3 regions of the Fictibacillus sp. EA-CB0309 genome follow, and region 2 is predicted to be linked to each of the others. Evidence: riboswitches for the same ligand, from Rfam matches in the RefSeq annotation. Region 2 holds a riboswitch; each other region holds the start of a gene.

Region 1 (8,062 bases), 690 kb from region 2:
TGTTCTCACTATTGTCGCAGGAGCTGCGCTATTAAGCATTATTATTAATGGAATCACCTTTTATCAGGCACATAATTTTATACATCGAAAAATGGTTGTTGAATCATCTCAAGATATTGAATTTACCTTATTCTTAAAATCGCTTTGGCAGAGTGATCGATCTAAGGGTTTGATACCTAACGCAAAGTCAGCCAAAAGCCGATATCTTCAATTCAATACGCAAGAACGTTTCTATGTTCAAACCTATCTGCAGCAACGTTTGAAATTTTTACGTACAAACCAGCCTTTGTTTATATTGGCGGCCTTATTTTTAGGTTTAATCTCAAGTATTGCTGTTGACGTCCTGCCCATTGAGGCTGTCCAGCTCACTGCTGAAAATGTATTAAAAACAACTTTGTTTGTACTTGTTTGGCTTTTCATCATGCAAACTAAATATGTATCAATAAAGAAACAGACCTACTACCACCTAGCTTGGATGCAAGAAACGAACAGATCGGTAAACGTTGATTACATGCAGGATGAAGATGCTGCAGTATCGATAGAAAAAGAAAATAACCCTGCGTATTAACGGGATACGTAAGGGTTATTTTTTATCCAAAATCGATAGGGATAATGAATCGCTTCTTCTGCATAATGAATACCAATTCGAGGACCTGCGATTATTTGTTCTTCTTTTACTTCAAATCCTTCTTCAATTCTTATGTTGCTTTCATTTAGTTTTTTTCCATTATCAGATAAAGTAAATGCCATACTTTTAGAAAGCTTGCCAGGCCCGTTTGTTAGCTGAAGATCACTTTTAATTTTTGCTCTTCTTTCCCTCATTATCTCCATCCCCTTTACCGGCTGAAGCGCTCTTATTAATATCGCTTCAGGCTTATTAAATGGCCCTGAAACGATATTAAAGCATATGTGCATTCCATAAATAAAATAGGTATAAATCGTACCTGCCTCATGAAACATAACTTCTGTTCTCGGTGTTCTCCGATTTCCATATGAGTGAGCTGCTCGGTCTTCTGGCCCTAAATATGCCTCTGTTTCAACAATATAACCTGATACTAAACCATCTTTACTTTCATGGATAAGTTCCATGCCTAAAAGTTTTTTGAAAGATCAAGTGTAGGTAAACAAAATAAGTCCATTTTATTCTCCTCATATGTATGACTTTTGCTTTATGTAAGTACAATAACAATAGGATTTGTAGTATTATGTTTCCTTTTGTCGAAGTTTTACAAACGTTAAAAAAAGGAAATAAGGCATGTAACAAGAAGTTTTTATAAAGCAAATAAATAGGAGGCGTTTAATGTGGATGGTTGGGTAAATCAAACAGGGATCTATGAGAATCTCTCCAAAAGACGCTGGGAATATTGGGAAGTAAGTCAACAAGGCATTAAAACGATGGTTTCCTGGTTGTGCTGGAATGCGCCTAATTCTGTTTATGAACAATGGAGTAAATCTGTCTTGCATTAAACGCAGTTCTCGTTAAAGTTCCTTTCTTTTGAGGAACTTTTTTATTTGTCTATATGGCTTGAATCTTCTTTTATTTGGTTAAAATGATTAACAGCTAACAAAAAGGAGAAGATTTAAATGAATCATAATAAAGGTCAGCTGCGCAGAGCCGTGGAAGGACGTAAACAGCGATTGATTCAGCATCTAATTCATAAAGGTTTTTATGGATACGAAGATCACAGACATTTAACTGAGTTTACACTAAGTGAACTAGAGTTGGAATGGAAGAATGCTCAATACATTGATCAAGAAAATCATATTAGCTGATTTTTTAAAATAGTAAAAAAATAACCAGCTTTAACAGCTTATTTCTGGTATAATATCCCTATGAGTGGGAAAAACGTCTCGTCTTTACGACAAAATACGAGATGAAATGCCATAAATCGTTTGATAAAGGCAAACTCGCTGAAAAGTGAGGACGCAAAGCTATAGGGGCTTCATTCTAGAAATATGCCAGCCAGCTACCTTACGAAACTTATCCTTCGATTTATGAAATCTGATATTAGGGGGATATCAATGGATAATCACTTGTTATTAGTTTCATGGTCTGCCATTGGTTTTTATTTAGCTATCATTTTTTGTATATGCCTATTATTATTTTTTACTGGAAATATGCTGAAAAAAGATTCTCGAATCCTAGATATATTTACAAATATCCTAATCATATTAGGTGCAATTGCCTGGGTTGTCATTACGAGTTAGCTAGACCATAATAAAATTTCCAAATTTTTAGTAAGGATACGCATGAAAGCCTCACGATATAATGGTTGTATACAGGAGAGGGGCTTATCAATGAATGGAAAAGTAAAATTGAACCTTACCGACGAGGATAAAGAACTATTAGTCGAGGCATTGCTTAGTCAGGGATATGCTTATGAGGTTGTAGATTCAGAATTGAAAGACCTGGAATATGAGTTAAAGCCAGAATACGAATCAAAAGTACGAAAATTAAACAGTTTGTTAAAAAAATTACATAATTAACAATTCAAGTAGATAAAACAGAATCCGAGACAGCGGATGTCGTTCTATCAAATAAATATGCTTAACAGTCCAAAAAATAAAGCAAAAGGCCCTTCTATAAAGGTCTTTTGCTTTTTTATCTTAAGTATCAAGTAAGCCTTTTCTTCTAGCTTCCATACGCCATTCTGCTTCTTTTACAACTCTTCTAGGAAGTTTACCTCTGTTTTTTAAGAACGACCAGTACGTTAAGTATTGTTTTGGTCTAGATACGGGTGAGACATTCCTTGCATACTCCCACCAAGAGATTTCATTTGCTTCCAAGCGTATTAAAAAAAGATCGTCGCCTTTTACCATAAAACTCACTCCTGTCTTGCCTTTCGTTACCAATTAGTATGGACTCATTTCAATAAAATAATCGAAAAATATCATGGCACTTTATTTTATGCATGCTGTTTCATTCTGTTTAGGACAAAAAGTAATTTTTTAGTCAGGCAGGAAATAAGTTATGAAGCTTGAATCTTTAAGATACACAAAAGGAAGGTCGTGCAAGAAAATAGGGGGTGGTCCTGTTGGAGCAAGTACTCATGTTTTCATCACTATTAGCTCCTTTAGTGACAGCGATGATGGAGCTCTTAAAACGTACTTTCCCGATTCCGAAAAAATATATACCGATTTGCAGTTTTTTTGTTGGGTTATTTATCGGTTTACTAGCTTCCCTTTTACTAGTATGAATACAGAACTAAGGTTGTGGTCTGGAGGAATTGCAGGCTTGGCAGCAACTGGATTGTATGAAATCGGTAAGAAAAGCAAAAAATCAAGAAGAACCTGTTAGAAGTATAAAATATAGGTGTGCCTTTAGGATTTCAAAATGCTTTATGCTAAAGGATTGTTTCTTTTGAATTTTTTATTCTCTTCATTTGCAAGTTGATTGGAGCGTAAGGATGCGAGACTCCTACGGGACGAGCGAGCAGGTGGAGACTCCTAATGGCACAAAGCGGCTCACCGTACGCCCCGTGGAAAGCGAGCAGCCTGGAGTGGAAATCAACTACTTTCAGGACTAACAGTGTTGTATGTCCTTTATAAAAAAGGTTTAAAAATACGAATACAGTGAATAGATTATAGTAAGAAAACAATGTCAGGCGGTGAATTATCGTGAAAGCTTTTCTAGCCCTTTGTTTTGCTGTTATGCTATCATTTCTATTTGTCCCTAACATTACAGAGAACGTACAAGAGAAATCCGGTGCTCCGGATGAAATAATCAACCAACCAGTTAAGGCTGAGGCTAACAATAAAAGTAGTAATAGTCAACAGATTCCAGCCTTTACGGAGGATGTTGCGAAGAAAAGAGCAAGTCTTTTTATAGAAGCTCTAAAACAGGAAACAGATGAAAACTATAGAGTTTTAAATTATTCCACAAAAGAAGAATATATGACCTACCTTATGAATTTTGTGTCAAAAGACATAGCTGCTTATTATACGGATGGTTTATTTGAGGAGAGAGAAAGTTCATTGTACATTATTCCCACAGAGCTTCCACCATGGCTTGAGGAAAATGAACCTGTTAACATAAAACAGCTCTCTGATACTTCTTATCGAGTCTATCAGAAGAATACATCAGATCTCTATGGTACATATGAGATAACATTAGGATATGAATATTTGGATGGACATTGGATCATTACATTTGCATCTGTTGATTGAACATGGGGTATCCCTTCCCATGTTTTTTCACGATTAAAACAAATGGACTTTAAATGTTGTGAACTTTACAATAAAGGAAACAGTCGAGATGGAGTAGTGTGATGGATATAATAACGTTCAAAGATTTTTATAACAACACTGTACAATTGTCGTTCTCAGACCACCTCTTTTCGGAAACTCCAAAACACGTGTGGTGTTTGTGTAAGTTTAAAGATCAATGGTTGTTAACAGAGCATCCGAGGCGGGGTATTGAATTTCCGGGTGGAAAAGTAGAGCCTGGTGAGACCGCAGATGAAGCGGCGGTTCGTGAAGTGTTTGAAGAAACCGGTGGAAGAGTTTCAGATCTTAGATATATCGGCCAATATTACGTGGATGGAAAAGGCGGAAAAATTATTAAGAATATATATGTTGCGACAGTAGATAAAATTCTTCTGAAGAACCGATATTTCGAAACGAATGGACCTGTTTTAATGAGCGAGTTGCCTGAAGATGTATCTACGAATAAATCGTTTAGTTTTATGATGAAAGACCAGGTTCTGAGTGAGAGCATGAAATACGCACTCAAACATTCCCTGGCCTGATTTCTTAATTATGTGCGGTGCTTTATAAGTTTTCGTTCTAATAATTCTACTCCTTGATACATAACTGTAGCCATTACAGCAATAATCAGAAGACTCATTAATACAAGGGTAAAATTAAAGACTTGGAAACCATAGATAATCATGTAGCCTAACCCTTGTTTTGAGACTAGAAACTCGCCTACGATTACCCCTACCCATGATAACCCTACATTTACCTTTAAAGAAGATATGATATTCGGAAAACAGGCTGGAAGGATAACCTCCTTAAAGCACTGTTTTTTATTTCCGCCGAAAGATCGAACCACTTTAATATAATTAGCATCGACATTTTGAAATGCCGTGTATACAACAAGTGTTGTGATGATAATCGATATGAGAATTCCCATTGCGATAATTGATCCAAAGTTTGGACCGATTGCAACAATTAATATTGGTCCTAATGCTACTTTCGGCATAGCGTTCAAAACAACCAAATAGGGATCCAGTACTTTTGATAAAAATGGTGACCACCAGAGTAAAGCTGCGAGCATGGTACCTAACAAAGTTCCTAAGATAAATCCTAATACGGTTTCACCGAGGGTGAATATAACGTGAATATAAAGTGAACCATCACCTGCTTTTTCAAGAAAAAGAGCCCATATTTTTGTAGGTGAACTGAACAATAAAGGATTAATCCACCCTTTAATTGAAGAGAATTCCCATATTAGAAAAAAGCTAATAAACATGAGCAGTTGAACAAATCGGATGTTCCGTTTTTCTTTTTTAAAGACTGAAGATATTCTCTGTGTTTCTCATTCTTTATCGTTTTGTTCAATGTGCTCCAACTCCTCCCATATTTGCTGAAAGGTTGCAGAAAAATCTGGATGTTGTCGTGCTTCAAAAGGCAGGAGCGTTCTTAAAGTTTCTGGAATCTTAAATGTCCGGAAGATACGTCCAGGATTGCTTGATAACAAGATTACCGTGTCGCTCATTGCAATCGCTTCACCGATGTCATGCGTTACAAGAATAGCCGTTTTCCCGTGTTCTTTTAGAGTGGATGATACAAGATCCTCGAGCTTTAACTTCGTTTGGTAGTCAAGCGCGGAAAAAGGTTCATCAAGCAAAAGCATCTTAGGCTGGGTGGCTAATGTTCGAACGAGTGCGACCCTCTGCCTCATCCCTCCAGAAAGCTCTGAAGGATATTTGCTTCTTGTATGATCTAATCCAATTTCTTTTAATAATGAGAATGCTGCTTGAATGTGTTCGAATGAATGTTGATTCCTCAGTTTTAAACCAAGCGTAATATTATCCTCGATGGTTTTCCACGGAAACAAGTAATCTTGCTGCAGCATATAGCCTATTTTTGGATGTGGCTGAGTAATCTGCTGGTTGTTTACCAAGACAGAACCCACAGTCGGAAGCAACAGGCCTGCAATAATGGACAGAAGAGTAGATTTACCGCACCCGCTTGGTCCAAGTATGGAAATGAACTCACCCTCATTAACAGAAAGCGTTATATCTTCCAAGGCCGTTGTGGCAGAGGTCTTAGAAAAGTAGGTTTGACCGACTGATTTTAGTTGTAAAAAAGCCACGACGATCCCTCCTGAACTTATTTAATGGCTTCTTTTGCTAATGAAGTGTCTACAAGAACTTTATAATCCACTTTTTTCGGTAGCTCTCCAGCTTCATCCATAATCGTCTGAAGGTTATTCCATTCTTCTTCATCTAAAATAGGATTAAGCGCAAAGCTGTGCTGACTCTTATAGCGATCCACTACTGTTTCGATTAATTCAACAGGGGTATCTTCAAAATAAGGTGCGATCACTTTAGCGATTTCTTCAGCAGAATGGTTTTCAACCCATAGTTGTGCTTTATATAAACCTTTTGTAAATTTCTCTAATGTTTCTTTATTTTCTTTCATGTAGCTTTCTTTAGCCATAAAGGTTGTATAAGGAATCTTACCTGATTCGGCTCCGAAAGAAGCTACGATGTGTCCAATTCCTTCTTGTTCAAAAAGACTTGCTTGAGGCTCGAATAGCTGAACGTAATCACCTGTGCCTGATGCGAAAGCGTTAGCGATATTAGCAAAATCAATATTCTGAATCATCGTTAAGTCATTTTTGGGATCGATGCCATGTTTCTTAAGACCAAATTCACCAGCCATTTGCGGCATGCCGCCTTTACGTTGTCCTAAGAACGTACTGCCTTTTAACTGATCCCATGAAAAGAATTCTGGTTTTTTACGTGCGACTAAAAACGTACCGTCTGTTTGCGTTAGCTGTGCAAAATTGATAACGGGATCTGTAGAATCTTGAGCATGTACGTAGATCGTTGTTTCAGAACCAACAAGTGCAACATCTGCACCATCTGACAATAAAGCAGTCATCGTTTTGTCGCCGCCCCAAGTGGTTGTTAGCTCTACATCCAAACCTTCATCTTTAAAGAATCCCTTTTCAATTGCAACATATTGAGGGGCATAAAAGATGGATCGGGTTACTTCTGCAATTCGTACTTTTTCTTGTTTAGGGCTCGAAGTGTTGCACCCTGCAAGCAGCATGGAGAAGGCTAGTAAACATGTGAACAATATGCTTAATTTTCTTTTAATTAGTTTCATATCGGATCCTCCTGCAAATAGGGATGAAGTCATGACTTTTATGTAATAATGTATGTGATTGCGTTAAATGTGTGTTTGCCTACTAAAATTTCAAGGAGTGTCGGAATGAAAAAAGCAAAAAATATAGAGTGGCAGCGATTTCCTTCCCCACATCCAACAATTCGGTTGTATGTCGTCACTTATTTAAATGATGGATTAAAAATTAAAGGACTTGCAGCATTGCCAGAAGGGAAAGGTCCTTTTCCGGGGTTTCTATACCTTCGAGGCGGAATTAAATCGGTAGGGATGGTAAGGATTGCACGAATCATTCAGTTCGCTTCTCAAGGTTTTGTCGTAATGGCACCTTATTATCGAGGGAACCAAGGCGGAGAGGGGAATGAGGATTTTGCTGGAGAAGACCGAACAGATGCTTTTGCTGCATTTGAAGTATTAAAACAGTTTCCGAAAGTAGATGAAAATAACATTCATGTGTTTGGGTTTTCTAGAGGAGGACCAATGGCTCTTTTTACGGCTATAAAGTTTCCTGAAATTCGATCGGTTGTAACGTGGGGCGGTGTAACGGATATGGCTATTACGTATGAAGAGAGAAGATTTACGGAGAATGATGAAGCGGGTTATTGGAGGAACACCAGAAAAATATCCGGAAGAATTTGAGTGGAGATCACCGCTCTATTATATTGGGGAATTAGAGGCACCATTACTTTGTATTCACGGGATGAAA
Region 2 (8,062 bases):
TGAAAAAGAAACATGGACACATATCATCGACCTTGTACAAAAAGAAATGTAAAGATATAATAAAAAAACAATGGCAGAACTGTTGCGTCATTGTTTTTCTTTTGAGATAAAATTAGTACCAGGTAACAATACCAAGTATAATAAAAATAGATGTTCATGATGATGAAAAGAAAGGTGATGTTTTCGTATGTTAACGATTGAAGAAATCAAAGAAATTATCCCGCACCGTTACCCGTTTTTATTGATTGACCGCATTCTAGAAGTGGATGAAGGTCAGCGCGCTGTCGGTATCAAAAATGTAACAGCAAACGAAGAATTCTTTAACGGCCACTTCCCGGACTACCCAGTGATGCCAGGTGTATTAATCGTTGAAGCACTTGCTCAAGTAGGAGCAGTGGCAATGCTGAAAAAGGAAGAAAACCGCGGTAAGCTTGCCTTCTTTGCAGGAATCGATAACTGCCGTTTCAAAAAGCAAGTCGTACCCGGCGATCAGCTTCTCCTGGAAGTAGAGATGACACGCGTGCGTGGTTCGATCGGTAAGGGCAAGGGAATTGCAACGGTTGACGGCCAGGTAGCCTGCGAAGTCGAAATCACCTTCGCTCTAGGCAAATAGGGGTCTGACCCCACACAATTATCATAAAAGCTTGAAATGGAGCAAACACCTTAACGGAATGCTCCATTTCAAGCTTTTTTTATGTTATTTTAAATAGAGAACATTGAAAATAAGAGAGTGGAGGAGAAATGTAAATGGATAAAATCTATAAAATTATTCTATTTGATCTAGACGGTACACTATCTGACCCGAAAATAGGAATCACTAAATCTGTTCAATTTGCTTTAGAAAGAATGGGCATCAAAGAAGAGAACCTAGATCACTTAGAATCTTTTATCGGGCCACCGCTTCAACAATCTTTCGCAGACTACTACTACTTCAATGAAACACAAACTCAAACAGCCATCACGCATTATCGTGAACGATTCAGCGATGTGGGGATGTATGAGAACACACTTTATAAACAGATTCCTGAGCTTTTACAGGAATTGAAGGAAAGCGGCTTTACGTTAGTTGTTGCTACTTCAAAGCCAACTGTCTTTGCTGAAAAAATCTTGCACTATTTTGATATCCATCACTTCTTTGATCTAATCGTCGGAAGTAACCTCGACGGAACACGAACCGCTAAAACGGAGATCATCCAGCACATACTCGATCAATACAGCGATAACCCAAAAGAAGATTTCATCATGATCGGTGACAGAAAGCACGATATCATTGGAGCGCATAACACCGGGATTGATTCAGTAGGAGTTACGTACGGTTATGGTTCGTTAGACGAGATTACAACAGCAGCGCCTACTTTTATCGCTGAAAATGTCCTTGAATTACGGAATAACTTATTAAAGTACACTTCGATTAAAGCGTAATTACTGGACTCGGTAAAATTTATTAGAAAAGTGTATGTCTGAAATGAACATTTTAAAAAATGTATGAAGAAGACGAACACCTAATAATAATTACGAGGTAATTCATTTTATTTCCGCAATAAACGTCTATAATTCCGGGTATAAGCTAAATAATTCCGTGTATAAAATTATTTATCCGATTTTCGACAAATTCGTCATCTTCATCATCTCCATCGACCTCAACCAAACCATAGAACTATCCATAAAAAATAAACCTGGAACTCACTCCAGGTTTTTATTTCGCTCTCGCCACAATCCCGTTATGCACTTTGATATACCCGTGCTTTAAAATATCAAGTCCGTTTTCATGCAGATAAAGCCCCATCTGATCAAGCGTCATCAACTCTCTGTACGTATGATTCATCACATCAGCCATGATCTCGTAATACAACTTCGAACGCAGCTGCGCACGCGGTGTGGTCATCACGATATAGCCGCTTGGCTTCAAAAATTTACGATGCCACTCTACCACTTCAGACTTCATGGAATCTGGAAAGTGCTCTAATAAACCAACGCTCAGCACAATATCAAACTCCCTGCCATACGGAAGGTTACGAATATCGTCCACCACATACGAGATGTTGAAGTCATTTTTATAATAGACTTTATCTCCGCCAGTTCTTGGATTCTCCCCTAAAAATGGGTAAGCCTCCGGGAACTCCGCAAACCTTGCATCGCGACAGAAAGGATCATAATCGACCATCACTACTTCGCCGCCAGGATACATCGCAGACAGCTGCATCGCTTCATAGCCTTCAGCTGCACCTAAAAAAGAATACGAGGTTTACTCACATTAAGCCCTTCAAAAAGAGCTCTCTTCCCTCGAGGATCCCATATGCCATCTTGAATACGATGCACATAATTCCATAAATGAATGCGCAAATAATCTCCCAGTGCGACTTTTACCTCTGAAGGCTTAAAGCTTTTTAAACTATGAAAAAATGCAGTTTTCTTATCGTGAATATCAGCTGGTACATCCTTCGAAAACCACTCGTGAAACGACTGGTTGAACATCGTCCATGATGTATGGACCGGAAGTGCTTCGCCGTGCTTATGCTCCCACTCCGTTTTTTCTTTTGCAAAAGAAGTCACCTCATACGGCTTGCCGACATCTTTCCAAGACACGGTAGACCAATCATTCACCGTATTAACTTTTACAAACTTCTCATATTCTTGTTTGTTATATTGGCGCAAATCCATGCGATAAGACGGTCTCATTTCGGTTTGACCTAAATTTACCGGGCGCTGAACAACAGTTTCAAGCATATTTGTCCTCCTGTAAAAAGGATTTTTTATATGTATTCAAAGAAATAATGTAAAATCCTCTAAAACCCTAACTTTTTACTTCAGCATGATAAAATAGAAGAAAAGAAGAGAGAGGGAATGAGCGTGAAAATTATTTTTATTGGCGACAGCATTACCGCTTCAAATAAAAACACAGATACTGAACGACTCGGAAATGGATATGTTCGAATGATTAAAGAAGCCCTTCCAAAGGACGTAAATGTTATCAATAAAGGTATAAACGGACATCGTGTTACTGATCTTGCTTTTCGTTGGCAGCGGGATGTTCTTGATTTGGAGCCTGACCTTTTATCGGTTTCGATCGGGATCAACGATGTTTGGAGACAGCTTGATAGTCCCGGTATCGCACAAGTCGATGTATTGAAATTTGAAGAGGTGTACCGTGAGCTATTATCGCAAGTTCCTTCTGCTACCAAACTCGTACTCATGGAACCCACGATCATAAAAGAAAACCCGCAATCTCAAGGAAATCAGATGCTCATTTCGTATGTAGAAGTGGTTCGAAAACTAGCAGTGGAATTTGATGCCGTGCTTGTTCCAACGCACGATGTCTTCATCAATCATCTTACAAAAAAGCCCGATGTTTCCGTAACAACAGACGGCGTACATATGAGGAAAAAAGGCAATGAACTACTAGCAAAATGCTGGCTAGAAGCAACAGAGTCACTCATCAACGAATAAAAATGAACCGAGGTTATGGATATGGCAAACTCGATACTCGCTTTTTTGAAGAAAAACATAGAGAAGTTCTGGACGCATTCTATCTGCCTGAAGATCAGGAGAAGTTTACGGCAATGCCAAGTGACGCTTTACAAAAGTGTGAAGAAGATCAGGAAAGGAATCCAGTTGTAATTGAAGCATTCGGCAAAACAGTCGGCTTTTTCGTTTTACATACGGGCGAGAACATTCGAGATTTTACCGCAAACCCAAATGCAATGGTGATTCGCGCGTTATCCATCAATCACCCTGAGCAAGGAAAAGGGTATGCGAAGGATGCGATGCTGCAGCTACCTAAGTTCGTCGCAGCGAACTTTCCTGAGGTGGACGAACTCATCCTAGCGGTGAACTTTAAGAATGAACCGGCTAAAAAGCTCTACGAAAAAGCAGGATTTGTAGATCGCGGTCAAGTCAAACAGGGTCCTGTGGGTCCTCAATATGTGCTCCATTATGATCTATAATTATTAAGCTAATATAAAGGTGATTTTAGAATTGTAAAGTGTTGGTTATGACTTGGTAAATTGCGTCTTTTCGGGTTTTTTTCATGATATATTCTGAACAGGGACAAAGAAATCCCATACTCATGCAAAAAATCAAAATGAATATCCGAAGGGAGCAATTTTGAAATGAGCAAAACGTTTATGGCTAAAATCGGAGCATCTCTTTTGGCAATTTTCTTGATCACTGCATGTAACAACGCGGAAGACACGAACACTGAGGAACAAACAAACACAGAAGAAACTGACACACAAGACGAAGAAACTTCTACAGATGAGGAATCAACGGAAGAGTCAGCTGAATAAGATAGAGTATGTGCCGGGCCTCTACCTACCAGAGAGGACCCGGTTTTTATTTTTTGGGTAACTGAGGTTGCTGTAATGGAATCTTGTGTTATTGAAACTCTAACGTGTGTTTACGTAAAAAAACCTGCCGAACATTTCGGCAGGGAGTATTATTATTCTTTATTTTTACCTTTATCCTCTTTATCCTTTTCTTTTTCACTTTCTTCACGGTCATTTTTACGGTCATCATTGCCTTTTTCTTCTTTATGATTATCTTTTTTTCCGCGATCTTCATTCTTAGCTTCTTCTTTTTTAGGTTGCTCTTTCTTTGGTTCTTCTTTCTTTGGCTGTTCCTTTAAAGGAGGAGTCTCTTTCTTCACATTATCTTTTTTAGGTTGTTCTTTCGCTGGCTTAGTCTGTTCTTTCTTCGGCTGTTCTTTTTTTGGTGCGGGAACAACAGGCGGCTGCTTAGTTTGCTTTTCTTTTACAGGTACGGCAGTTACTGAGGGATGGTCTTCAACAGCTTCTGTTGTGTCATCAGCCGGTCCATCCACTACAGGATCTGCCGCGACAGGCTCCTCAGCTTCTTGCTCTTCCGTTTCAGTTGAAGGATCTTCATCCTCAGTGGACTCATCCTCCTCTTGTTTCTGTTTCTTCTCAAGTTTTGCTATTTTCTTTTCAAGCTTTCCAAACGCTTTTGCAATATTTTTCGAAAGTGCTTCTTGCGCTTTTGGATTATCAATCTTTTCAAGAGCTGTCATTAACGCAACGATGTTTTGGAATAACTTTTTCTCAAGCTCAGTAGCAGTGTCTTCTTCCTCTGCAGCTTCTTCCTCACCGGTTGTTACGTCTTCTGTTCCTTCTTCATCAGAGTCCTCGGCTGGTACCTCTCCGGTAATTTCCTCAGCTGTATCTTCTTCAGAAGCTCCTTCCTCTATTTCAACAGCTTTTGCTTGCTGAGCAATCGCTTCTTCTAAAAGCTTTGTTGCGCCTTCAACATCCCCTTCTTGTAAAAGGACATTTGCCTCCTTAATACGTTCAGCAGCAAAATCAGCTAAAAGTCTTGCTTCTTTATAGTCATCTGTCGTTACAGCAAGCTGCATTTTCTCCATCATGATTTTTATAAAATAAAAGAAATTTCCAGGTACTAGTTCTGGTGCTTCTTCTTGCGTAGGCACTTCTCTGTCACCGAATCGTCTGATGCACTTTCATCTGTCGTTTCTGGTGGTGTCGTCTCAGTTACTTCCTCTGTCTGCGTGTCATCAGCGGGCTCCTCCACAGGTGTTCCAGCTCCCGTGTTTGCAAAAACGGACGGGCCAAACCCAGTTGTTGCAAGTCCTAACGCTAAAAATGAACTTAAAATCTTCTTCACTTTCATTCTCCCTTTCTTATTTAAAGAATTGGAAAACAATAAAAAGACACACTCATGCCGTTTGGCGGAGTGTGCTCCGAAAAACGGCAGCTGGCTGGCATTACACGATGTGTGTAGAAGCCCCTTTAGCTTTGCGTCGCTATGTTTCCATAGGTTTGCCTTTTTCCTTTTATGTTTCCGGTATTCGTAATGCATGCTTTATATCGGCTAGAAGAGTGAGTTATAAAGATTCTATTGGGAAATAAGAAAAAATACCTATTTATAAACAGTTTTATCAGCCGAATGACTTATTTTCCAATAAAAGAAAACATGACATAATAAAGGAAATGAAAGCGTTGTCTTAAACATATTTGTGCAAACGCTTTCACTAATTTGCACACCATTAAAAGGGGGAAATGAAGTGAGGAAAACGAAATCACGCTATGCGGTTTCATGGCTATTACTTTTTACAATGATTTTGCAAACGTTTGCATCTACATTGCTTATACAACCAGCTTCAACAAAAGCGCAAGAGCGCACAGTTACACTTGTTGGAGATCTTCAAAATGAACTAGGAGGAGCAGCTGACTGGAACCCAGCAGACACAGCCACGAAAATGGAACTTCAACCAAACGGAAAGTACAAGCTCACTGGAAAACTTCCTGCTGGTAACTATGAGTACAAAATTGCGATCAACGGCTCATGGGACGAGAACTATGGAGTCGACGGAAAACAGGGCGGCGACAACTACAAACTGACTGTCGACGCTGAAAAAGAATTCACGTTTGTGTACGATGACACGACGCACAAAGTTACGATTCCAGAACCACTTCCGGCCGAACAAACACCACGAATCGTTGGTGACATTCAGCCTGATATTGGTGCGGGTGGCGAGTGGGCGCCTGGAGAATCAACAGCCCTTTTACAAGACGAAGACGGTGACAACATCTACACGTTCACTGCACAAGTACCAAAAGGGAAGCATGCTTTTAAGATCGTGCTCGGTAACAACTGGGACGCAGCTGCATACCCAGCGAGCGACTTCAAACTGAACGTTATTAAAGACGCTGAAATCACGTTCTTTTACAACCACGACACAAAAGAAGTGTACACAAACTATGACGCTGGATTGCCGGATGGCAGCGTGAACGCGGGCAAGCTTTTCCATGACACTTGGAACGAAGCATTCCGTGCGCCGTTTGGAGCGATCAAAGCAGGACAAGACGTAACACTGCGCCTTCAAACGAAAAAAGGCGACCTGACTGGAGCAAAACTTTACCTTCGCAACTATAACTCTGGCTCTACGACTGTAAAAGATATGGAGAATGCGGGCTGGACAACTGTTAATGGTGAAGAGATCGAGCTTTGGGAAGCGACTGTAACTCCTGAGGAAAAAGGCGTTTACGGATACAAATTTACTGCGCGCGATGGAGATGCGGTAAAAGAGTACGGTGAAGATACAGGAGAAGGCGGAAAAGGAGCAGCATCTGATACGAACGCTGGACTTTTCCAAATGACCGTTTACGATCCGTCTTATAAAACACCTGACTGGATGAAAGAATCTGTCGTTTATCAGATTTTCCCGGACCGTTTTTATAACGGAAACAAGAAAAATGATACAGCCAAAACAACAGCACGTGGAACAGAACCGATCGAGCACCAAGATTGGAGTGAGCTGCCAGATAACCCGCGCCAAGCTGAAACAGAAGGGTACACAGGCGACGAAATCTGGTCGAACGATTTCTTTGGCGGTGACATTGCCGGCATTCAGAAGAAACTAGACTACATCGAGTCACTTGGCGTAAATACGCTTTACCTAAACCCGGTCGCACATGCTGCATCCAACCACAAATACGATGCGACTGACTACAAAGCGATGGACCCGATGTTTGGAACACCTGAAGAATTTAAAGCCTTCACAAAAGAATTGAAAAAACGCAAGATGCATTTGATTCTAGATGGCGTGTTCAACCATGTTGGAGACGACTCGATCTATTTTGACCGATACGGTAAATACGACACGGTCGGTGCTTACGAATATTGGGCAAGCATCTATGATCTGATGAGCACCCAAGGCTTAACAGAAGAAGAAGCGAAAAAACAAACGGAAGCGAAATTCACTGAAGAAGGCCAAAAGTTCAGCACATATGGCTTCCACAACTGGTTTAACATCGAGAACGAAAAAGTGAACGGTGTGTACAAATACCAAGCATGGTGGGGCTTTGACTCACTACCTGAGATCAAATCAATTCCAGGTGAAGCTGTGGACTATGATTCAGAACTAAACAACAAACCGTTCGCAGATTACATCATGTATGACGAAGATTCTGCGGCGAAATCCTGGCTTGACCGCGGTGCATCAGGCTGGCGTCTGGATGTTGCGAACGAAGTAGATACCGAGTTTTGGAGAGAGTTCCGAAATGAGTTAAAAGAAGGCAAGAAAGAA
Region 3 (8,062 bases), 1.8 Mb from region 2:
CTAGTCTTGAAAAACTAAACACTTGCGCACGCATCATTCCTGATAATCCGGGAGTCGATGCAAGCTTGTATTCTGATTGAAAGGTCATCTGATCTGGCACGAGATAGATGATCGGATTTCCGGATGGATTTTCTTTAAGTTTTCTTTGAATCTCCATAAAGACAGAGTGGGACTTTCCGCTGCCGGATCGTCCCAAGATATATTGCAAACTCATTATGTTCATCCCCTGTTCCGCGCATAAATTCTGTTTCTATTATCTCATAATCTAGTAAGACGGCAAAGGCAAGTATACTTAAAAACGAGCACATACAGCTGGTATTTAAAGGATAGCTCTTAATATAAAAAAAGGAAAACCGCTACATCATTAGCTGATTTTCCTCGATTTTGATCGTATCAAGTTTCAATGTGTTTCTTCCTGCTGACTTCGCTTCATATAATAGCATGTCCGCCCTTTGGATTATTTGAGCAGGTTTTTCGCCAGATGAATAAATGGCTATTCCGTAACTCAAAGTGATTGGTAACGGCTCGTTTTCAATTGTATATGGAAATCGCTTTAAATGACTGTTGACGGATTCAATCATCCTTTTCACTTCAGTTTCGCTAGCTGTATGTAGAATCCAAGCAAATTCTTCTCCGCCATACCGATAAGCTTCTCCGTCTTTTAAAGAGATATACCGTTTGAATGTTGATCCCACGAGTTTCAGTACTTCATCTCCAATTAAGTGTCCATGCTGATCGTTAAAATTTTTGAACCGGTCAATGTCACAAAGTACAAGAGTAAAGGGCTTATTTTGTTTTGTTTTTTCTAATACATCTTCTTGGAACTTTCTGTGGTTAAGCAACCCAGTTAAATAGTCTTGTTCAGATTGAAGCTGATACATGTTCTTCTCAAGATAGTGTTGTCTTTCTTTAGATGCGATGATACCTCCGTATAATGCGATCAGCCATAAAAAACAGCTCTTCATAAAAAAGTCAAAGGAAACCATAGTATCTTGATAGCCACCGTCTCTTATAAAAAAGAACAGTATGGCACTAAAACTTGCTAATCCTAACAAAAATGCACCTTTTAATCTCCAATAGAGGGCCGCATGGATAACAATCAAATAACCGACAGAAACAAACGGACTCTCTGCTCCTCCAGATAGCTGCATCAGCCAAACATAAGCAATATAGTCAAAAACGATGCCGCCCCTTGTAAAAAAGCGGTAGTACGCGGATTTTTCATGACACTTATGTAATACGATCTGCGTTGACGTCATGTATAGTATTCCAATCGCCAAAAGGATTGGGAACGTATCTGTTTCATAGTTCAATACATTTGAAATAGGAGTATAGTAAAAGATAGGGATGCAAAGAACTAAAAAGAACCACCGCAATAAAGAAGATATGTTTTCAGATCTGTGTTCAGTTATTACAAACAATTCTCTCATGTAGTCATCTTCCTTCGCGCTATGCTATATTAGGAAATTATAGCACACGGTTCCTGTATTTTACATAAATCAATTTTTCTCATTCCATCTTTACGTTTCACACGTTTTGACTTCTCGTTTGTTGGTATACATCCGTTCATCAGCCAGCTGAAGGTAATAATCAATGTTTTCACATGCATCGGAAAGAAGTTCTATCGCACCGTAAGCGAGTGAGATCGATTTGTTCCAACCCATCAATTGACTCTCCATTTTTTCCACAAGGATATATGCTTCCGCTTCTGTAATTCCCGGCAGAAGAAAGACAAATTCATCTCCTCCAAATCTGAATCCGGAAAACAGTTTTAAGCGTTTAGAAAGCTCAGCGATTTGCTGAAGAATTTCATCTCCTGCATGATGACCATACTCATCATTTATTAGTTTGAAATTATTAATATCAAACATAACAAGTGTTAGCGGCAGTTTAAGTTTGTGTGCTTTCTCCAGCTCTTTTTCTAAACAGTCATAGAAATAACGACGGTTATAAAGGTTGGTCAACGGATCACGGATACTAATTTCTTTTAAATCTTTAAATTGCTCTGCTGAAAAACCACTTAAGAATCCAGTAACGGATCGATGCGATATACGGTTCCACCTGTCCAGCATGAAAAGTTGAACAAAAAGCGATTCATTCTTCGTTTCTTTTTTACTTGCTGCAGCACAGATTCACTGATGCTGGTAGTAAAGCAAGCAAGAGACTGATGCGGAATTCGCTGATGTCTCAAAAAATGAATTCCAGACCGAAAAGCTTTTTGCTCAGCTTGCTTCAAGAATAATTCAAAACGTTCTTCCGGAAGAAAAACCGCATGAGTAATTCCCCGTAAAAACTTCACTAATATCTTTTCGTATTGCTCAACAAAACCGTTTAGAAACGTATGAAAGTCATCATGTTGTCTGAGATGCTCTTTGTGAGTATGTATCATGGTTGGAATAGACTTCATAAATCTTGTAAACAAGTTTCTTTTGAGTGTGCGCAAGTCTAGTTGGAAGTTTTCCATTTCTGCAACCCCTCAAATCCTGAAAAATTACATACAAAAAGCCATTACCCGAAAAGGGAATGGCTTTTATAATGTTTGATAAGCGTCGAATCTCTTTGTCAGTTTCGTTCCTAAGATGCTCAAGTATTTAAAATAAAATACTAGCCCTTATGAAACACACTTCCTCGATTCCTAGCTATCAAAACATTAATCCGCTTCCCTTTGGCAACCGGCTGCCATTGCATGTTTACCATACTTTAGGCCCATAGCTTTGCGTCCCAGCTTTTCAACTGGTTTGCCCTTAATAACAAAGGTTTCTATTGATTTATAGATATTATATCCTATATAGGTAATTTGTGCCAATGTTTTACATAGGTATATTATCCTATTATTAACCGTCTTTATTTTTGGATATTTTTAACTTTCTATAGTACCTATACCCTACGCGCACAAAATTTAAAACAAAATAAGGAATTTTTACAGGTAAATAGTAGAGAGTCTTTTTGTAAAAAGTAAAGTATGCTTTACGCAAGTCTTCCCACTTACGGCAATCTTCCCTTTTATAAAAATCAGATACATCCACAATAATTCCTCTATTACCCGAGATCATCACATTCTTTCCGTGTACATCACTAGGCTGTAATCCTTTTTCCCTTGCATATCTCAATGCATTATCAATGTCATAGATCACATGCTCAGGTATTTTGATTCCTTTATGCACACAGTCATAAAGCGTAATACCCTGGATTCGTTTTAAAATCAAGAACCTGCTTTCCGTATAATAACAAACAGAAAACCCGGGATGATCGCCTAATCGTTCGTATACTTTCTTCTCATCCAGCAGACCGTGTTCGTCCCTGCCATAAATTTTCACGACATAAGCAGGATATTCAGGATGAAAAAAACAGCCGCATAATTTCCGCAGCCTAGCATTTGCCAAGGATGCGGTGTATTTACCGGACATACTGGATCAAACGGACTTTGGCTTTCAATCATGATCTCTCTGTTCAATTGTCTGGCAAGCTGAATAAAGTGTTCCATTCGGTTCCTCAATTTCTAATGATTTACTATCATCATATGTTTCTGCATTCATTGTATACAGTTGGCATTAAAAAGGAAACCTGAATGCCTTCCTGACTTATTCCGCTGCCACGTGAAGATATGACAGCATAAGCGTTTCTGCTTTGTTTTTCAAATGAACGTTTGGGAACCGCATTATTTCACGATAGCCTCTAATGAAGATCTCATATTCAGTAATATCTGCTTCACGCCGTCCATCCATCACCTTTATTCTTCTTTTTCGCAGTTCAACTCTTACATCATATAAATCTTTACTAATTTGATTCATAATTTGTTCAATTAATGCGACGTATGGCTGTCTCAATTTAAATGGAGAGCCGTTAATAATTTGGAGGTCCCGATTAAACACTGAGAGTAAAATCGGATACATCACAAATTTCTCAATGAGCGAACGCTCTTCTTCGCTTCCATATTGCACGACTATTCCCCCAATCTTAAGAAGGCAAAAAACGAAATTGTACAGATAGAATATTCCTTAATTGAAAAGTCCGGATTTCTTTTCTAACTGAACAGTAGCCTTTAATCATGTCCCCATCGAAAGAGTATGGAATTACCAATCGATGAGAGATATCTCCTTTTCGCGAAAGATAAATCATCTCAACCGCAGCTCTTTCTTGGATGCATCTCATTAACATGTTAGTCATGAAGCAACCTCCTTTTTTATTTATTATATGCGAACAAACGTTCTTTTAATACAAGAAAAAAATACCTATCTAAATAAGATAGGTATTCTTGATATCTACTTGGTTTGGAGACCAATTCCCATCGCCTCTAGTTCTTGATACAAATTACCCGCAATGGAAAATCCTTCAAAACTGATTCCCAGGGAAACGACCGTCTGGGCTAATTCAGGCCGCATACCGCTTAACGTTACCTTTACACCTAGGAGCTTAAGCGAATTAATCACTTTGAATAAGTTATGAGCCACCATCGTATCGATGACTGGAACTCCAGAAAGATCGATAAATAGGTGCTCAACCTCTAGTTCCATACATTTCTGAAGTGATGTTTCCATAATTAATTTAGATCGGTGAGTATCAATCGTTCCAACAAGAGGAAGAACGGCGACCGATCTCGTCAATCTAACAACTGGAACAGAGAGTTCTTCAATGGCTTCTCGGGCCAATCCGAGTACTCGGTTATTGTTTTCTACATAAGCTACACTAAAAGCATGCACGGTTTCATCTAAGAACGGATCAATGATTGATGCTGCTTTTAAAACAGTCTCCACTGCAAACTTTTCATTGTTAATTTCGTTTCGAATAAACTCCCAAAGCACGATTCGATAAAACCTCGTACTGTTTAAAGCCGTATCTAAAGGCACTTCGTACTGAACGGCAAGTTCACCATTCTTCCTTCCCCACTTGATAAATCGTTCTTCGCTGGCTTTGTAATCTTCATATAGTGCTTCTCCAAAATATGTGAATAATTCACCACGAAGTTCTTTCACAAAATCTGTTAGAACGGGCGGATTTTCACCATGCTGTACTCGAACCTCATCAATCTTCTTCGCCAGATCATATCTACTTTCAATGATCTTTTTCCCCAATTCCTTCAATTGGCGCTCCATTTTAACTATATCCCCCTATGTAAACAAAAAATGATTGCATACCTCCTACCTATATACCATTATTAAATTGAATTGAAACCTATTTTCACAAAAAAATGTCGTAAATTGTTGATAGCTTAGGAAGGAGTTACTATGAAGATCTCGTTTGGTTTTTTATTCGGCTTGTTTGTTATGTCTCATTGGTCCGTTAGAGCTTTTGCCTGGGAGTTGAAAGCCGTAACAGCTGGCGAACGAATTGGAGCTGTATTTTTAGGAGTTCTCATTTTATTTTTAATTCTGTTGTTTATTTTCAAACGCTACAGCACTTCTTTTTTCCATGGATTCTTAGCTGCGATCGGCTTGTTTTTAACGGTCGATAACATTTTGTTTCACTGGGTGTTTCAATTACATCGTGTTACTAGCGGTCCTGAAGCCAATATACTTGAACCGTTGTTTGTTGTGATAGGAATCGCGCTTGTTTATTACACGCGGAAAAAAGAAAAAATGAGCGTTTAAATGTAATCAATATGAACCGTAAAGCCTGCTGCTTTGGCTTTTAATGCAAGCTTTTCTGCATTTTCTCGAGATGAGAAAGCCCCGATTTGCACTTTATAAAGCTTTCCTGGTGTTGTTACGGTCTCTTTAAATGCCTCTGTATTAACGATTCGTTTCTTTTGTTCGTATTTAACATCCTCTATAAAGAAAGGGAACGTTTTATTATACTGATGGAAGCTGTTCAACGGATCTGTTCGTCGTTTTGGGTCCAGTTGGAAGTGCCCTTTAATATGACGTTCAGGATCCCATTGATACAACTCACATAAATAAGCAAAAAACCAGACGTACCGATTATATGCTTCTTGAAAATGAATGGCACCCCCATAGCATAATTCAACGCCGATTCCCCATTCGTTCGCATCAGATACATCAGAACGTACATGCCATGCTTTTTCATTTAAAGGTATGATCACAAGAATTTGTTTATCATCGATAAAAACATGGGCAGATGCTCCTAAGTGCTTACTATTAAAATAGTTATAGTTTTGCCCAGCTGTTGAACCAGCGTTACCTGTATCATGAGCTACCACATACCTAGGAATGCGATTCCCGCCTGGACGCTGCTTCAATTCTTTTTAATAAACTGATTGGTGATTTTGTATTTTTCTTTCATTTTTACACCTCCAGAAATTTCACATCTACTCTAAAAGTGTTTGAAAGCATAAAAAAAGAGCCATAAGCGGCTCGATTTTTTTGGTTCTTTTTCTAAAAGATTGTTGCTTTGGTACTCGTTTATTTCTTCATCGACAAGTTGCTTGGAGTGTAAAGTGTGAGACTACTGCCCAGCGGAAAGCGAAGCACCTGAAACGGATATCAACTACTTACAAGAACAACATTGTATACAACAATAGCCTTTTTACATTCCCCAGGTTGTGATTGCGTTGTGATCGCCCAAACCCAATATGCAGCTCCGATTAAAAAACCAAATCCTAAAAGCACAAAAAACAGCGTTGAATTTTTCATAATATGTTTCTCCTCAAACCTTTTACTTTCTTTCTTATTAAATATAAATTATCATATACTAATAGAAGAAACAAAAAGCAAGGGTGTTAAAATGGAAAATAGAGAACTATCTCAAGGAAGAAATGAATTAGAACGCGCTCTTGAAATGAGCTTGCGAAGACTTTTTCGCACATTACGAAAAGGTTTGAACGAAGTGTACTCGGATTATATCCCAAGCAACGAATTTGCTGTACTGCAGACTCTATTTAACCAGAGTCCTTTAATGGCATCTGAAATTGCCAATGAATTAAAGGTGTCGTCCAGCCATATTACCGCAGTTACAGATCGGCTTGTTGGAAAAAACTATATACAGCGTGTTCGATCAGATTCAGACCGCAGAATCGTTTATCTGGAAATTACAGAAGACGGTAGAGAAATAGCTAAAAAAATGGATGAGATTAAAAACAAGTATCTAGAAAAAAGTTTGCTAACCTGACTGACGAAGACATGAAACGGATGATAGCTTCTTCAACAAAACTGCTGGATTAATTGAAGCAGTTTTGCTTTTTAATAATACTTCACTTTATGAATTATTTACTACATGAATAGGAGGAAGATAAATGGAACATTTGGAAATGCGACGAAAAGTCATCATTATGCTTTCCATTATGACAGCCATGCTGTTTGCTGCTTTGAACCAAACGATTGTTGGTACGTCATTGCCAAAAATTATTGCTGATCTTGGTGGAATTGAGTATTACAGCTGGGTATTCACGATCTTTATGCTCACTTCCAGCATTACGGCCATCTTGGTCGGAAAACTGTCTGACATATACGGCAGAAAACCTTTTATCCTTTTAGGGATTGGAGTTTTCACAGTAGGATCGCTGTTATGTGGTGTTTCCGGAAGCATACTTGAGCTTATTGCATATAGAGGAATTCAAGGGCTTGGCGGCGGGATGATTATGTCAACCGCTTTTACAGCTGTTGGTGACCTATTCCCTCCTCGCGAACGAGGCAAATGGCAAGGAATCATGAGCAGCGTGTTCGGATTGGCGAGCGTGTTTGGACCAACATTAGGAGGATATATCGTTGATCACTTTCATTGGCATTGGGTGTTCTGGATTTTCCTTCCGTTCGGTCTAGTCGCTTTTGCTGCCATCTACTTTTTATTTCCGTCCGTTCAAAGAAAAGAGAAAGAGTCTATTGATTACACAGGATCGCTTCTTTTAACACTTACGATGGTCCCTCTTCTTCTTTCTTTTACTTGGGCAGGAAATCAATACGACTGGGTATCTCCTGAAATCATCGGATTATTTGCTGTAACAATTGTTGCTTTCTTCTTATTTATCCGTACAGAAAAGCGTGTCTCTAGCCCTGTGCTGCCGCTTGATATGTTTAAGAATAAAGTTTTTACCGTTTCTAACATAATCGGGTTCTTTTTAGGAGCAGGTATGTTCGGATCGATTATGTATATGCCTTTCTTTATTCAA

Evidence for each region. Region 2 has a riboswitch for cyclic di-GMP ahead of ACEWFH_RS03355 (hypothetical protein). Riboswitches for the same ligand answer to the same signal wherever they lie in the genome.
Region 1: linked by a shared signal. The riboswitch ahead of abbA (antirepressor AbbA) and the one ahead of ACEWFH_RS03355 (hypothetical protein) in region 2 are both predicted to bind cyclic di-GMP.
Region 3: linked by a shared signal. The riboswitch ahead of ACEWFH_RS14770 (hypothetical protein) and the one ahead of ACEWFH_RS03355 (hypothetical protein) in region 2 are both predicted to bind cyclic di-GMP.

The regions. Positions count from the first base shown of each region.
Region 1 covers NZ_CP169271.1:1,263,628-1,271,689, forward strand. The annotation lists gene ACEWFH_RS06990 (hypothetical protein) at 1-568, shown strand, start outside; partial or broken gene ACEWFH_RS06995 (DNA-3-methyladenine glycosylase) at 565-1,139, opposite strand; gene ACEWFH_RS07000 (hypothetical protein) at 1,303-1,467, shown strand; gene ACEWFH_RS07005 (Fur-regulated basic protein FbpA) at 1,585-1,773, shown strand; cyclic di-GMP riboswitch class I at 1,892-1,975, shown strand; gene abbA (antirepressor AbbA) at 2,299-2,487, shown strand; gene ACEWFH_RS07015 (hypothetical protein) at 2,608-2,820, opposite strand; gene ACEWFH_RS07020 (hypothetical protein) at 3,036-3,197, shown strand; gene ACEWFH_RS07025 (hypothetical protein) at 3,619-4,167, shown strand; gene ytkD (RNA deprotection pyrophosphohydrolase) at 4,269-4,748, shown strand; partial or broken gene ACEWFH_RS07035 (ABC transporter permease) at 4,757-5,562, opposite strand; gene ACEWFH_RS07040 (ABC transporter ATP-binding protein) at 5,540-6,319, opposite strand; gene ACEWFH_RS07045 (ABC transporter substrate-binding protein) at 6,337-7,284, opposite strand; partial or broken gene ACEWFH_RS07050 (alpha/beta hydrolase family protein) at 7,447-8,062, shown strand, end outside.
Region 2 covers NZ_CP169271.1:573,054-581,115, forward strand. The annotation lists gene ACEWFH_RS03310 (DNA-directed RNA polymerase subunit beta) at 1-52, shown strand, start outside; gene fabZ (3-hydroxyacyl-ACP dehydratase FabZ) at 188-613, shown strand; gene ACEWFH_RS03320 (HAD family hydrolase) at 748-1,422, shown strand; gene ACEWFH_RS03325 (class I SAM-dependent methyltransferase) at 1,697-2,203, opposite strand; gene ACEWFH_RS03330 (hypothetical protein) at 2,227-2,727, opposite strand; gene ACEWFH_RS03335 (SGNH/GDSL hydrolase family protein) at 2,845-3,447, shown strand; gene ACEWFH_RS03340 (GNAT family N-acetyltransferase) at 3,450-3,944, shown strand; gene ACEWFH_RS03345 (hypothetical protein) at 4,110-4,286, shown strand; gene ACEWFH_RS03350 (DUF5667 domain-containing protein) at 4,439-5,443, opposite strand; gene ACEWFH_RS03355 (hypothetical protein) at 5,413-5,637, opposite strand; cyclic di-GMP riboswitch class I at 5,720-5,807, opposite strand; gene ACEWFH_RS03360 (alpha-amylase family glycosyl hydrolase) at 6,038-8,062, shown strand, end outside.
Region 3 covers NZ_CP169271.1:2,652,895-2,660,956, forward strand. The annotation lists partial or broken gene addB (helicase-exonuclease AddAB subunit AddB) at 1-214, opposite strand, end outside; gene ACEWFH_RS14760 (GGDEF domain-containing protein) at 357-1,430, opposite strand; gene ACEWFH_RS14765 (GGDEF domain-containing protein) at 1,521-2,072, opposite strand; gene ACEWFH_RS14770 (hypothetical protein) at 2,021-2,464, opposite strand; cyclic di-GMP riboswitch class I at 2,665-2,753, opposite strand; partial or broken gene ACEWFH_RS14775 (protein kinase family protein) at 2,835-3,484, opposite strand; gene ACEWFH_RS14780 (YhjD family protein) at 3,582-3,941, opposite strand; gene ACEWFH_RS14785 (WYL domain-containing protein) at 3,958-4,167, opposite strand; gene ACEWFH_RS14790 (STAS domain-containing protein) at 4,263-5,093, opposite strand; gene ACEWFH_RS14795 (DUF2243 domain-containing protein) at 5,226-5,588, shown strand; gene ACEWFH_RS14800 (N-acetylmuramoyl-L-alanine amidase) at 5,585-6,196, opposite strand; gene ACEWFH_RS14805 (hypothetical protein) at 6,441-6,590, opposite strand; gene ACEWFH_RS14810 (MarR family winged helix-turn-helix transcriptional regulator) at 6,682-7,065, shown strand; gene ACEWFH_RS14815 (MDR family MFS transporter) at 7,190-8,062, shown strand, end outside.